Regions from separate parts of the Bacillus sp. 2175 genome, predicted to be linked through region 3. Evidence: riboswitches for the same ligand, from Rfam matches in the RefSeq annotation. Region 3 holds a riboswitch; each other region holds the start of a gene.
What was found. Region 3 has a riboswitch for S-adenosylmethionine ahead of ACXKY9_RS06615 (Na+/H+ antiporter NhaC family protein). Riboswitches for the same ligand answer to the same signal wherever they lie in the genome.
Positions count from the first base shown of each region.

Region 1: it holds a riboswitch for S-adenosylmethionine, as region 3 does, so the genes downstream of both, ACXKY9_RS26985 (bifunctional O-acetylhomoserine aminocarboxypropyltransferase/cysteine synthase) here and ACXKY9_RS06615 (Na+/H+ antiporter NhaC family protein) in region 3, are expected to answer to the same signal.
Region 2: it holds a riboswitch for S-adenosylmethionine, as region 3 does, so the genes downstream of both, ACXKY9_RS24770 (methionine ABC transporter ATP-binding protein) here and ACXKY9_RS06615 (Na+/H+ antiporter NhaC family protein) in region 3, are expected to answer to the same signal.
Region 4: it holds a riboswitch for S-adenosylmethionine, as region 3 does, so the genes downstream of both, ACXKY9_RS02175 (methionine ABC transporter ATP-binding protein) here and ACXKY9_RS06615 (Na+/H+ antiporter NhaC family protein) in region 3, are expected to answer to the same signal.

Region 1 is NZ_CM173819.1:5,171,739-5,175,375, reverse strand. Features, by position in the region: gene ACXKY9_RS26990 (chloride channel protein) at 1-1,094, opposite strand, end outside; SAM riboswitch class I at 1,416-1,520, shown strand; gene ACXKY9_RS26985 (bifunctional O-acetylhomoserine aminocarboxypropyltransferase/cysteine synthase) at 1,613-2,911, shown strand; gene metA (homoserine O-acetyltransferase MetA) at 2,895-3,637, shown strand, end outside.
Region 2 is NZ_CM173819.1:4,737,704-4,741,340, reverse strand. Features, by position in the region: gene gcvH (glycine cleavage system protein GcvH) at 1-19, shown strand, start outside; gene ACXKY9_RS24785 (toprim domain-containing protein) at 516-860, shown strand; gene ACXKY9_RS24780 (thioredoxin family protein) at 864-1,172, shown strand; gene ACXKY9_RS24775 (hypothetical protein) at 1,325-1,669, shown strand; SAM riboswitch class I at 1,795-1,902, shown strand; gene ACXKY9_RS24770 (methionine ABC transporter ATP-binding protein) at 2,081-3,106, shown strand; gene ACXKY9_RS24765 (methionine ABC transporter permease) at 3,099-3,637, shown strand, end outside.
Region 3 is NZ_CM173819.1:1,213,009-1,216,645, forward strand. Features, by position in the region: gene gltP (glutamate/aspartate:proton symporter GltP) at 1-242, shown strand, start outside; gene ACXKY9_RS06610 (ribonuclease FAU-1 family protein) at 311-829, shown strand; SAM riboswitch class I at 950-1,055, shown strand; gene ACXKY9_RS06615 (Na+/H+ antiporter NhaC family protein) at 1,150-2,466, shown strand; gene ACXKY9_RS06620 (lmo0954 family membrane protein) at 2,649-3,005, shown strand; gene ACXKY9_RS06625 (PspA/IM30 family protein) at 3,053-3,637, shown strand, end outside.
Region 4 is NZ_CM173819.1:385,377-389,013, forward strand. Features, by position in the region: partial or broken gene ACXKY9_RS02170 (cysteine hydrolase family protein) at 203-768, opposite strand; SAM riboswitch class I at 1,012-1,118, shown strand; gene ACXKY9_RS02175 (methionine ABC transporter ATP-binding protein) at 1,242-2,261, shown strand; gene ACXKY9_RS02180 (methionine ABC transporter permease) at 2,251-2,916, shown strand; gene ACXKY9_RS02185 (MetQ/NlpA family ABC transporter substrate-binding protein) at 2,938-3,637, shown strand, end outside.

The DNA.
Region 1 (3,637 bases), 1.3 Mb from region 3:
TAGCTTGAAATTGCTGTCGTTACGATGGCAACAGATGCTACTGGATCTATAGGAAGAATAGATGCTACAGCGTATCCGATACTTGACCCGGAAAATATAATTGGGAAGATATGTCCACCTCGCCACCCTGTGTTCAAACAAACGGCAGTAATGCACAACTTTAAAATCCCTGAAAGAAGTAGTATCCAAAAAGATAAATGGCTCCATTCAACAACTAATTCTTTTAATTGATGCTCACCTGAAAATAATGTGTACGGAAGAAAAGTTCCCGCAATTCCTAATAAAATACCACCGATAATTCCGAGTGTCAGTTTGTATTCCCTAAAAGGGTGAATTAACTTCTCTAATGTGAATTCTAACTTGAAATAAAAGAAACCAACTATAGCACCGATACTAGCAAGTGGAAGAAATGCGATCCATTCATTGAATGAAAGTGCACCTTCCCCGAAATCAACAATAAAGGATCCACGATTATCGAGTTTACTCAGTAGTAAATAAACAGAAAAACCTGCGAAAGTAGTAGCTAAGTATACAATCGCCTTTTTTCCTTTAGAAAAAGCAGCAATTTGTTCCCCCTCATTTTCATTTGGTGCTAAATAACCGAATAATGGTGCGTTAAAAATGACACTTAAAGTAGCTCCAATTCCGATCTCGGTTAGCTCATTCATACTCTTTAAGGCAAATTTAAAGCGATCCCCTACCCATGTGCACAGTCCGCCTATAATTCCAACTAGTGCGGCTTCTGGACCAAGACTAGCACCGAAAATTAAAACAATAATCGCTGTTAAAGTAGCCTGATGGACAAAGCGATATTCGATTCGACCAGTTTTTTTATATTCAGCCATCACTTCAGGCATAAGGCGTGGGTATGTACCGAAATGTTTTTGTGATAGACCAACAAGGACCCCGCCAATTATTGTTACGCAAAGGGTGTAATAAGAGGGAAAAGAGAGAACTTCAGGCAAGTATCCCCAAATAAAGTGGATTCCAATATTTATTGTGACTAAAAATAACCAGACTGTAGCTCCTACTATAGATCCTAGAAGAATGCCATATAGAGCAAGTATGTACTGCATATCTTTTTTATTTGTCATGTTATACCTCCGTTATGTAAATCTTAGTAGGTAAAAAAGTGAAATATACTAGTGAAAAATGGATTGAATATATATAGTATCTTTTTGAGGAGATGGCCTATTCAACATATAGGTTAACTTTAGGGGAATTTGAATTTATAGGTTAAATTACTTATTTAATTTTATAGACTGATTTGAGGTTTTTAAAGGTCTTTTTTGAAATAGACTAGAATATATTTCTTTTGTTGCTTTATATGAAACTGTTAACATTTATTTTAGAACATTCAGAAAAACCGTTTGACATTAGGAAATTATTGCTATAAAATCAACGGTAATTGCATAGTCTTATCAAGAAAAGGTGGAGGGACAGGCCCGATGAAACCTTGGCAACAGCCGTATAACGGAATTGTGCCAAATCCTGCAGGTAGTAATCCTGAGAGATAAGAAAGAGCCTTTAGAGCGTGTTTTCAAACTGCTCCTTTCTTGTTTTCAGGAAAGGGGCAGTTTTTTATTTTGTATAAAAGAAAGGAGAATGAGAGATGGGAGAATCATGGGGAAAAGGAACAATTTGTGTGCAAGGTGGCTATACGCCAAAAAATGGTGAACCACGTGTTTTACCACTTTATCAAAGTACAACATATAAATACGATACTTCAGATGATTTAGCAGCCCTATTTAACTTAGAGGCAGAAGGATATATTTATACACGTATTGGAAACCCTACTCTAGCCGCATTTGAGCAGAAGTTATCAGATTTAGAAGGCGGTGTAGGAGCTGTTGCAACGGCTTCTGGGCAAGCAGCTATTATGCTCGCAGTTTTAAATATTTGTAGTAGTGGGGATCATTTACTTTGTTCTTCAACGGTTTACGGGGGAACGTTTAATTTATTTGGAGTGAGTTTGCGTAAACTGGGCATTGATGTTACGTTCTTTAATCCAAATTTAACGGCAGATGAAATTACGGCGCTTGCTAATGACAAGACGAAACTTATCTATGCAGAATCGTTAGGAAATCCAGCGATGAATGTTTTAAATTTTAAAGAATTTTCAGCTGCTGCTAAAGAATTAGAGGTACCTTTTATCGTTGATAATACATTAGCAACTCCTTATTTATGCCAGGCGTTTGAACATGGGGCAAATATTATTGTTCATTCTACGACGAAGTATATCGATGGGCATGCGAGCTCCTTAGGCGGTATTGTAATTGACGGTGGAAACTTTGATTGGACAAATGGAAAGTATCCTGAACTTGTTGAACCAGATCCAAGTTATCACGGTGTAAGTTACGTTCAAAACTTTGGTGCAGCAGCGTATATTGTGAAAGCACGTGTTCAGCTATTAAGAGATTATGGAAATTGTATGAGCCCATTCAATGCATATATTAGCAATATTGGCTTAGAAACATTGCATTTACGAATGGAACGTCATAGTGAAAATGCTCTTGCAGTTGCTAAGTGGCTTGCTAATCATGAACGTATTGAATGGGTGAATTATCCGGGCTTAGATAGTAATGAAAATTACTCATTGGCACAACAGTACTTGAAAAAAGGTGCTAGTGGTGTTTTAACTTTCGGTATTAAAGGCGGATTAGAAGCAGCAAAAGAATTTATCGCAAATGTAAAACTAGCAACTCTTGTAACACACGTAGCTGATGCACGAACTTGCGTTATACATCCTGCTAGTACGACGCATAGACAATTAAATGCTGAAGATCAGCGTTTAGCTGGTGTTACATCTGATTTAATTCGTTTATCAGTTGGTATAGAAGATGTTTCTGATATTATTGCAGATTTGGAAGCAGCTCTAGTTGGGGGCAAAACACATGCCGATCATAATTGATAAAGATTTACCGGCTCGCAAAGTGTTACAAAAAGAAAATATTTTTGTAATGACGAAGGAGCGAGCGGAAACACAAGATATACGCGCTTTGAAAATTGCTATATTAAATTTAATGCCAACGAAGCAAGACACAGAGGCACAATTACTTCGCTTAATTGGAAACACACCGTTACAATTAGATGTTCATTTGCTTCATATGGAATCACATCTATCTCGTAATGTAACGCAAGAACATTTAACAAGCTTTTATAAAACGTTTCGTGATATTGAAAATGAAAAGTTTGATGGGCTCATTATTACAGGAGCGCCAGTGGAGACCCTTGCTTTTGAAGAGGTAGATTATTGGGAAGAGCTTAAACATATTATGGAGTATTCAAAAACGAATGTAACATCTACGCTCCATATTTGCTGGGGAGCACAGGCTGGCTTGTACTATCATTATGGTGTTCCAAAGTATCCCCTTAAGGAAAAAATGTTCGGTGTATTTGAACATGAAGTTTGCGAGCAACATGTGAAATTGTTACAAGGATTTGATGAATTGTTTTTTGCTCCGCATTCTCGTCATACAGAAGTACGAGAGAATGATATTAGAGGAGTGAAAGACTTAACATTGTTAGCAAACTCTGAAGAAGCAGGTGTTCACCTTGTTATTGGGCCAGAAGGAAAGCAAGTGTTTGCCCTTGGACATAGCGAATATAGTTGTGAGACGTTAAAACAAGAATACGA
Region 2 (3,637 bases), 1.7 Mb from region 3:
AATGACAAACCAAGACTAATTGTAGTCGACTAAAGGACAGCCTTTGTGCTGTCCTTTTTTATTTTGTGTGAAATAATGAAATTCAAGTTATATGTAAATAAATAAGCTATTATGAGAAAAACTGTTTTGTGGTAAGGTTTCATAAGTCTTCACAATCTAAACGAGCCGCTTGCGCTTTTCATTGTCCAGCTCCACCTCCTAGCCCTTCATGTCTAAGAACCTTCCGTACGAGAAGACAAAAAGCGTCTTCTGTACGAAAGAACCTTAGCCAACAGGGCTAAACAGTCGGTTCCGCTTTTCGTTGTCTAGCTCCAGCGGCTAGAACAGTCGGTCATTTCACTCCTTCACTTGAGGCAAAAGGCGCCTCTAGTTCAGGAGTTCCAATGCCCTCCTGTTCTAAACGAGCCGCTTCCGCTTTTCTTTTGCAAAAATAAACAGGAAACAACATGAAAATAACGAATATACTATATACTAAGTTCAAGGTTATATAGTATATGGTGATCGGGTGATGACATATGATTTATGTAGAAAAAGTCATTATTGTAGAAGGTACATCAGATAGAAGAAAGATTGAATCTATTATTCGTGAACCGGTGGAAATTGTTTGTACAAATGGTACAATTGGTTTGTCGAAAATGGATGAGCTCGTTGATCAGTTTTTTGATAAGGAAGTGTATGTGCTAGTGGATGCTGATGATGCTGGAGAAAAGTTAAGGAAACAATTTCGAAAAGAATTTCCGCAAGCCGAGCATATCTATATTGATCGCTCGTACCGAGAAGTGGCAACTGCGCCATCTACACACTTAGCAAATGTATTATGGGGAGCCGACATTGACGTTTATACAGAATATTTACGGTAAGGAATGATAGAAGTGATTGATTGGACAGGAGCCGAAGCTACAGCCCTAATAGAGAACGAAGAAAAAACAGTATTATATGTATATACTCCAATGTGTGGAACATGCCAATTAGCAAAAAAGATGTTAACAGTTGTTGAGATGACAATTGAAGGCCTCAAAATTGGGATGTTAGATTTAAATTATGCTCCGTATTTAGCGAAAGAGTATGGGATTGAAAGTGTACCTTGTTTACTTGTTTTTGAAAATGGGACACTGATGAAGAAGATATACGCATTTCATTCGGTTGAATATTTATATACGGAATTAAAGTAGGCGGCAAAATTTTTGCCGCCTCGACATATTTCTTGGGAAATATGTCGAGATGCAGGGTGGATACAGTATTTGTCGAGCGAAAATAACAGGATTGCTCTTTAGTGAGAGGGAATGGTATGTAATAGAAAGTGATATGAAGGATGTGATTTAGGGTGAGATTATATTCTTTGCTTCAATCATTTGTAAATTACGCTAATGGTCAATATCATTTAGAACCGCTTTTAAGACAAGAAGAAAAAACTGTTAATTTTCGCTTTGGAGATGAAAGTTGTTCGTTACAAATTTCAAGAGATTATATAGAGCTGGTACATGAGGAAAGAGGAACGGAACAAATCATTTGCTTAGATGAAAAGGATATAGAACAATTGGTGAATGGAAATGTACGATTGCAAATGTTAATGAACGATGGACGTGTACAATATTCAGGAACGTACCGAACGATGTTATTAGTGGAATCGATGTTTCATATATGTAAACCGATGTCAGTAGGTGCTTAAAATTCTGAAGTTTCATTTTTTGCGAAAATTTCTGTTGACATGGTGAGTGTATATTGATACAATTCAAGTCATAAAATATAGACAATTTCATAAATTTCAAATCAGACGAAAATTGAATCTGATTTCTCTTATCAAGAGAGGTGGAGGGACTGTGCCCTGTGAAGCCCGGCAACCGTCAACTTATGTTGAAATGGTGCCAATTCCTGCAAAGCGAATGCTTTGAGAGATGAGAGAGAGGGATAATGTTGTTATATACGCATATAAACCTTTCTGCTTCTCTAAAGCAGAAAGGTTTTTTTATTGTTTGAATGTGGAGGACATTCAAATAATAAAAGTAATGATAACATTGGACTACACGCATTAAAAATAAAAAATTGCGGAGTCGATCCAAACAAAAAAGGGGTGAACATCATGATTCTATTAGAGAACGTAAAGAAAATATATAAGGCGAAAAGCGGTGATGTCACTGCTGTAGATAACGCCAATTTAAAAATAGAAAAAGGCGAAATATTTGGTGTTATTGGATATAGCGGCGCTGGAAAAAGTTCGTTAATCAGATTGTTTAATCAGTTAGAGAAACCGACTTCTGGCCAAATTACAATTGCGAATCGTGTTATATCAGCAATTACAGGAAGTGAACTTCGTAAGGCAAGACAAGAAATCGGAATGATTTTTCAACACTTCAACTTACTTTGGTCACGAACTGTACGTGAAAATATTGAGTTTCCACTTGAAATTGCAGGTGTTGATAAAGCGAAGAGAAGAAAACGTGTTGATGAATTAATTCATCTTGTTGGATTAGAAGGAAGAGGAGACGCGTACCCATCTCAGCTGAGTGGAGGACAAAAGCAACGCGTCGGGATTGCAAGAGCATTAGCTAACAATCCACAAGTGCTTTTATGTGATGAAGCAACGTCAGCTCTTGATCCGGAAACGACAGATCAAATTTTAGATTTACTATTAGACATTAATAAGCGTCTTGGTTTAACAATTGTACTCATTACACATGAAATGCACGTGATTCGAAAGATTTGTAACCGAGTGGCGGTAATGGAGAGAGGAAAGATTGTAGAAACAGGTCCAGTACTTGATGTATTCCGTAATCCGAAGCAAGATATTACGAAACGATTTGTACAGCAGTTAACAGATTCTGAAGATACAAATGAAACAATTGAAAATTTAATTGAAAAATATCCAGATGGAAAAGTAATTCGTTTGCAGTTTATCGGTGAGGCTGTAGAAAGACCAGTGCTTCAACGATTAATGCAACGCAGTGATATAGAAGTTAGCATTTTGCAAGGAAATATTGCACAAACGAATAACGGTTCTTACGGTAGTTTAGTTGTTCATTTAAATGGTGAGGAAACAGCGATCCAGCAAGCAATAGAAGGAATTCATCAAGATCAAGTAGAGCTGGAGGTGATTGCACATGGATAAGTTACTCGCAAATGTTGATTGGAATCAAATGTTAGAAGCAACTGGTGAAACGTTATATATGACGGCAATCGCAGCCCTTGCGACATTTGTTTTAGGACTAATTTTAGGATTGTTACTCTTCATGACAGCAAAAGATAATTTATGGGAAAACAAATCAATTAATACGGTGATTGGAGCATTCGTAAATATATTCCGCTCTATACCGTTCATCATTTTAATTATTTTATTAATCCCATTTACAAAGATTCTTCTTGGAACAATTCTTGGAGCAAGTGCAGCTCTGCCGGCTTTAATTATTGGAGCCGCACCATTCTACGCGAGAATGGTCGAAATTGCACTTCGCGAAATTGATAAAGGTGTAATTGAAGCTTCAAAAGCAATGGGAGCAAAAACAAGCACAATTATTTTGAAAGTGTTAATTCCAGAATCATTACCAGCATTAGTATCTGGTATTACGGTTACGACAATTGCTTTAGTAGGCTATACAGCAATGGCGGGAGTTGTTGGTGCTGGTGGCCTTGGAACACTTGC
Region 3 (3,637 bases):
CAGGTGTACCGGGCGTATCATTCGTTGTATTATTAGCGACACTTGGTACAGTAGGTATTCCACCTGAAGGCTTAGCGTTCATTGCTGGTATTGACCGTATTTTAGATATGGCTCGTACAGCAGTTAACGTTGTAGGAAACTCTTTAGCAGCTGTAGTTATGTCTAAGTGGGAAGGTCAATATGACGCTGAAAAAGGACAAGCTTATTTAAAAGAGATTTCTGAAAAGGGTCAAGCGGCTTAATTATAATATGAACAAGCTCTCACATAATATGTGGGAGCTTTTCTGTATATAGAAGAGGAGCAGACATAATGAAACGTAAATATGGTGACGGTTCTTCGTGGAAGAGGCTAATAGAAAAGAGTTATACGGTTAAGCAAGTGGAAGAGGGAATGCTCGGAATACTGGATATAAAAAAGGTGAGAGAGCCTAGTTGTAAAGAATATGATGGTGAAGAACTTTGTATTGCAGCGGATCAGTATACGTGGGTTCAATATTTTATAGAAGGGAAAAACTTTGCGATTACCGCTATGTTAGATGATCAGAAAAAATTAGTGCAATATTATATCGATGTGGCGAAAGAATATAAAATAGACGATCGTGGTTTACCGTATTTTGATGATTTATATTTAGATGTAGTATTATTACCTAGCGGTAAGGTGTATGTATTAGATGAAGAGGAGCTAGAGGATGCTTATAAAAGTGTCGATGTCACGAAGGAAGAGTATGAGTTAGCTTGGTACACTACGAAATGGATATTAGCAGCAATAAAAAATAATGAATTTTATTGGATTTCAATGTTGAAAGAAGAAATAGAAAAGTTAAAATGATTGTTGTATTCGAATTTTTGTATAATTACCAAAAAAATCTATACAAAAAATAATTGACTTTTGTTTTGTAAGCGAGTAAAGTTAGGAAAGAAATTATTATTAAAAAATAAATATGAAACCTTCTTATAAAGAGAGGCGGAGGGACTGGCCCTACGATGCCTCGGCAGCGGACTCGATTTCAGAGTGCTGTGCCAAATCCAGCAAGCGTGTGCTTGAAAGATGAGAAGAGTGTTTCTTATAGATGTATAAGACCTCTTCTCATCGGAAGAGGTCTTTTGTTATTCATTAGAAAAAGGTTGAAACTAGGGAGAGATGATACTTTGAAAGAAACGAGAGGAAATGGTTTAGCTTTATTACCACTTGGGATATTTTTGGCGCTATTTATTGGTTCTGGAATTATTACAGGTGATTTCTATAAATTGCCGATACTTGTAGCGATCTCAATTGCTGTAGGAGTCGCTTTAATGATGAATCGTAAAGAAAGTTTTAATGTGAAAGTAGAGCGGTTCGCTAAAGGTGCAGGAAATCCGGATATTATGATTATGGTATTAATTTTTGTGCTTGCAGGTGCATTTTCTGAAACTGCTAAAGGAATGGGCGGAGTAGACTCAACTGTTAATTTAGCATTAACTATTTTACCGCCAGGATTTATCGTAGCTGGAATCTTTGTTATTGGTGCATTTATTTCATTAGCGATGGGAACTTCAATGGGAACAATTGCAGCATTAGCGCCGATTGCTGTAGGTATTAGTGGTCAAACTGATATCTCAATTGCGCTTGCAATGGCTACTGTTGTTGGCGGAGCGATGTTTGGTGATAATTTATCATTTATTTCAGATACAACAATCGCAGCTGTTCGTTCACAAGGAACAGAAATGAAAGATAAGTTTAAAACGAACTTTTTAATTGTGTTACCAGCGGCTATTATTACAATTGTACTATTAGTAATAGTTACTTCAGGGAGTGACACGCAGATTAAAGCACATAGCTTTGATTGGATAAAGATTTTACCGTACGCAGGAGTACTAATTACAGCGCTACTTGGCTGGAATGTACTTATTGTATTAACTGGTGGAACTGTACTATCTGGTGTTATCGGTCTTATAGATGGAAGTTACACGTTAGAAAGTTTCTTTAAAAGTGTAACGACTGGAATGGGCGGTATGATGGAGTTAGTATTACTTGCTATATTAATTGGCGGTATGGTTGAATTAATCCAATATAATGGTGGTATTCAATATTTAATGAATGTATTAACACGTAATATTCGTTCGAAAAAAGGAGCGGAATTTGGTATTGCTGGTTTAGTGAGTATGACGAATATGTGTACAGCGAATAATACGATTTCAATTATTTTTACAGGCCCGCTTGCAAAAAATATTGCAGATCAATATGAAATAGACCCTCGTAAATCAGCGAGTGTATTAGATCTTTTCTCATGTTGTGTGCAAGGATTAATTCCGTACGGTGCCCAAATGTTAACGGCAGCAGGATTTGCAGCGTTATCTCCAGTTGAATTGTTACCGTATGCGTTTTATCCAATTTTAGTTGGAGTATGTGGGATTGTTTCTATTTTAATTGGGTTTCCAAGGTTTTCGAAAGTAGCTAAGAAAAAAGAGTATCATAAAACTGCTTAATTTAATATGAATGTTAGTAATTAAAAAAAGTGCAGAGAATAGACTCTGCACTTTTTTTTTGCGTAAAGGGCTGAATATGACTCGGTCTTAAGTCTGAGTTAAAAACGGTTCTTAAGCTCGTTATGGAAAGATGAAAAAATAGTTAAGATAAGAGTATCAAATCGAAGGGAGGCAAGCACAAGATGAAACAATTTCTAGCGTTTATCGCAGCCGGTATTTTGGCTTTAATTGCTCTTGGTAGTCTTGCTGGTATTGTAGGATTCGCAATCGGAGCAGGAGTTGTATATTGGAGCTATAAATCATTTGTGCGAGCTAAATCATTTTTTGGAAAGTTAGCTTGGGGTATTGTTGGTTTAATCGGTTTATCCATTGCACTTTCTCATTCGCCAGCATTAATCGGTATCGCTGCTTTAGTGGTTTTATACTACGGATACCGTGAGTGGAAAAAAGAAAAAGATGTAGTTGTTGAATCTGCTCCAGAAAGTTCTAAATCATATAGCAACTTTGAAGATGAGTGGAACAAATTAATGAAAAACTAAAACAATAAATCAAATTATAATTAAAGTAGAAGAGAGGAAGATTTATAATGAAACAATCTTTATTCGGACGTGTACGCGATGCAATTTTAGCTGATTTTCATAACGTGTTAGATGAGAAGGAAAGAAAAAATCCAATTGCGATGTTAAACCAATATTTACGTGATAGTGAGCGTGAAATAACAAAAATTGAGAAGTTAATTGAGCGTCATAAAACATTAAAATCTAACTTTGCTCGTGAGCTTGAGCAAGCACGTTATTTCGTTAATAAAAGATCAAAGCAAGCTATCATTGCTCAAGAAGCAGGTGAATTACAATTGCACGAACGTGCGTTAGAAGAGGTAGCTTATTATGAAGGGCAAGTAACTCGATTAGAAGAAATGTATGCAGGTGTTGTAGAGCAAATTGATGAGTTAGAGCGTCGTCTTTCTGAAATGAAAAATAAATTAAAAGAAATGCACGCAAAGCGTATGGAACTAATGGCACGTGAAAATATGGCACATGCAAATCGTCGTATGAATACTGCGATGCATAAAATGGATGAAAATAATCCATTCTTACGATTTGAAGAGATTGAAGATCATATTCGTGACTTAGAAACTCGTATGAATGAAGAGCATGAGCGTGACACATTT
Region 4 (3,637 bases), 830 kb from region 3:
TTGAAACCCCATATATTACCGTCGTTCGAAGAGAATGAGCTAAAACCTATTAATAGCGTGATAAACATGTGAACAGAAATAAAATGATGAGAAAAGTTGACTTATTAGTCATATTTTTTAGTATTCATTTTGAGAATTTCCTGTATAATACAATTTGAAAGAAAATCTATGGTTCGACAAGGAACACTCCTTTCAGTTTTGCTCACTGAAAGGAGTGTTTTTTTATGTAGCTAAAAATTCTTGCGTGCTTATTACATTTGCATATACGCCATTTAAACTAGCTAAAATTGTATTGTGAATATAAACAGCTGGTATAGTAGCGTTCTTAAAAGAAAGGTCTTTTGTAGCACAAGCGTCATGTATAACGGTACATTGAAAGCCAAAATCGAATGTAGCCCTTACTGTTGCATCGATACACATATGAGTCATCATCCCGCATACAACGACATGTTCAATATTTAAACGTTTTAATTGCTCTAGAAGATTAGTTTCTCGGAAGCTATTTGGATAATGTTTGACTATAACTGTTTCTTCTCTAAGTGGACGTACGCTTTCATGAATATGTACACCTTCTGTATTAGGTAGGAAAAAAGTAGCGTCATCTTTTATAGCTACGTGTTGGATATGAAAAATAGGTTCGCTGTTTGTTCTAAATTGTTGTAATAACTGATTAGCATATTCGCTTGCTTCTACTGGATTACGCAATTCCATCTTTCCATTTGGAAAATAATCGTTTTGAATATCGACGAGTAAAAGAGCTGTTTTCATATATTTATCTTCCTCCGAGTTTCATATTCAAATAAATTTATTCAATTCGTAGAGAGGATTCTCCTGTTTAAAAATATGAGGAAGAAGAATTTTAAATAACCTTGAAAGTTACTAATTTTCAGATGAATATTCATCTGAAAATTTTAATAAAGGAATAATTAATATTTTTCTAAAAAATGTATTGACTCTTATTATTCTGAGTTCTATAATGAGAATTAATTAAACGACAATTAAATCGATACATTCTTATCCAGAGAGGTGGAGGGACTGGCCCTACGATACCTCAGCAACGGGTTTTTTTAATACCGTGCTAACTCCAGCAAGCCATATAAAGGCTTGGAAGATGAGAAGATGTGAACGAGTACATATAAGTGCTCTCCTTCTTATCTTTATGGTTGATAAGAAGGAGGGCACTTTTTATTTTACCTCGAAAGCTCTGCTTCAAGTTTTTACAGCATATAGGAGGGAAAAAAATGATTTCTTTTACCAATGTAAGTAAAGTGTATGAATCAGCTGGCCAATCTGTTCATGCGGTGGAGGATGTAACATTATCAGTTGAGAAAGGCGAAATTTTTGGCATTATCGGTTTTAGTGGCGCTGGAAAGAGTACGTTATTACGCTTAGTAAATATGTTAGAGAGACCGACGGCAGGAACGATTTCAATAGATGATAAAGATATTACATCATTATCGACGAAAGAATTGCGTAAACTAAGACAAAGAATCGGAATGATTTTTCAAAGTTTTAATTTATTTAATTCAAGAACAGTATTTGGAAATATTGCTTATCCATTAAAGTTAGCGAAAGTACCAAAGAATGAGATAAAAGAAAGAGTAAATGAACTGCTGAAGTTTGTAGGGTTAGAAGATAAAGCAAACTATTATCCAGAGCAGCTATCAGGTGGGCAAAAGCAGCGTGTGGGCATTGCTAGAGCACTTGCGACATCGCCAGATATTCTTATATGTGATGAGGCAACATCAGCCTTAGATCCAGAAACGACGACAGAAATTCTAAACTTATTAAAGAAAGTAAATCGAGAATACAATTTAACAATTCTTCTTATTACACATGAAATGCATGTTGTGAAAGAAATTTGTCACCGTGTAGCTGTAATGGAGAAGGGGAAAGTTATTGAAGAAGGAAAACTGTTTGATGTTTTCACGCAACCAAAAACAAAGACGACTCAAAACTTTGTACGTTCTGTCATTAATGATCATTTACCGGAAAGTGTTCTAGCGAAAATTCAAAATGGTGGTCAAATTTATCGTCTAACATTTACTGGTGAGGAGACAGGACAGCCGGTACTATCATATATCGCAAAAAACTATAACGTCGATGTAAATGTACTGTACGGAAATATTATTGAACTTCAAAATGTGCTATTTGGAAATCTTCTTGTAGAGTTGCAAGGTGAGCAGAGGGAAATTCAAAAAGCATTACAACATCTAAGACTGCAAGTGCAGCTGAAGGAGGTAGAAGCTCATGCGAGTTGATTGGAGTATATTTTGGCCGCGCATACTAGATGCGACGGGGGATACCCTCTTAATGGTAATTGTAACCCTTATATTCGCTACAATTCTGGGTATACCTCTAGGTTTACTTTTATATGTAACGAGAAAAGGAAACTTTTTAGAAAATAAATGGGTCTTTTCTATTCTTAACATCATAATTAATACAATTCGTCCGGTACCATTCATTATCTTTTTAGTAGCCTTAAGTCCACTAACAAGAAGTGTTATCGGAACGACGATTGGAACAGCAGCGGCAATTTTCCCGATGACGTTAGTCGCATCAATTGGTATTGCTAGAATGGTTGAAACAAACCTTGTTTCCGTTCCGAAAGGAGTAATTGAAGCAGCGCAAGCAATGGGCGCCTCACCAATTAGAATTGTTTTTGAAATCCTTGTACCAGAAGCGTTAGCACCATTAATCTTAGGTGTCACATTTATGACAGTTGGTTTAATTGAATTCTCTGCAGTTGCTGGGCTTGTCGGTGGTGGCGGTCTTGGTGACTTGGCAATGACATATGGTTATCAACGTTTTGATACATCAGTTATGTTCGTAACGGTCGTGTTACTTATCATTCTCGTACAGATAGCTCAAAATTTAGGAAACTACTTTGCGAAAGTCTTGTTACGCAGATCATAAAAAGGAAGAGAGGAAAAGAAAATGAAGAAAATTTTAGCATTTGCATTATCAGCGATTGTAGGAGTCTCAGCATTAAGCGGCTGCTCAAGTGGAGACACGGGTGCAGGAGCGAAAGAAAAAGTAGTTCGCGTCGGTGTAACTGGAACGGATGGAGACGCTTGGGAAATTTTGAAGAAAAAAGCTGAAAAAGAAGGGATTAAGATTAAACTGGTCGAGTTCTCTGATTACACAACGCCAAATAAAGCGTTAGCTGATGGAGATATTGAATTAAACTCATTCCAGCATATTGCTTTCTTAGAGCAATTTAAAAAAGAGCATAAGTTAGATATTACAGCTGTTGGTACAACGCAAATTGCGCCAATGGGTTTATACTCTGAAAAATATAAGAAAGCAAATGAAATCCCAGATGGTTCAGAAATTGCAATTCCAAACGATCCAACGAACCAAGCACGGGCATTAAAACTTCTTGATGCAGCTGGATTATTAAAGCTTAAAAAAGACTTTGGTCTATTTGGAGATCCAAGTGGTATTGCTGAAAATCCGAAGAAATTAAAAATTACACCGGTTATCGCACAGCAAACACCTCGTGTGTTAAAAGATGTAGCGGCATCAGTTATTAATAACGGTGTTGCTGGTCAAGCTGGATTAGATCCAGCGAAGGATCCTATTTTCTTAGAAGATCCAAAGAATGAAAATGCAAAGCCATATATTAATATTTTTG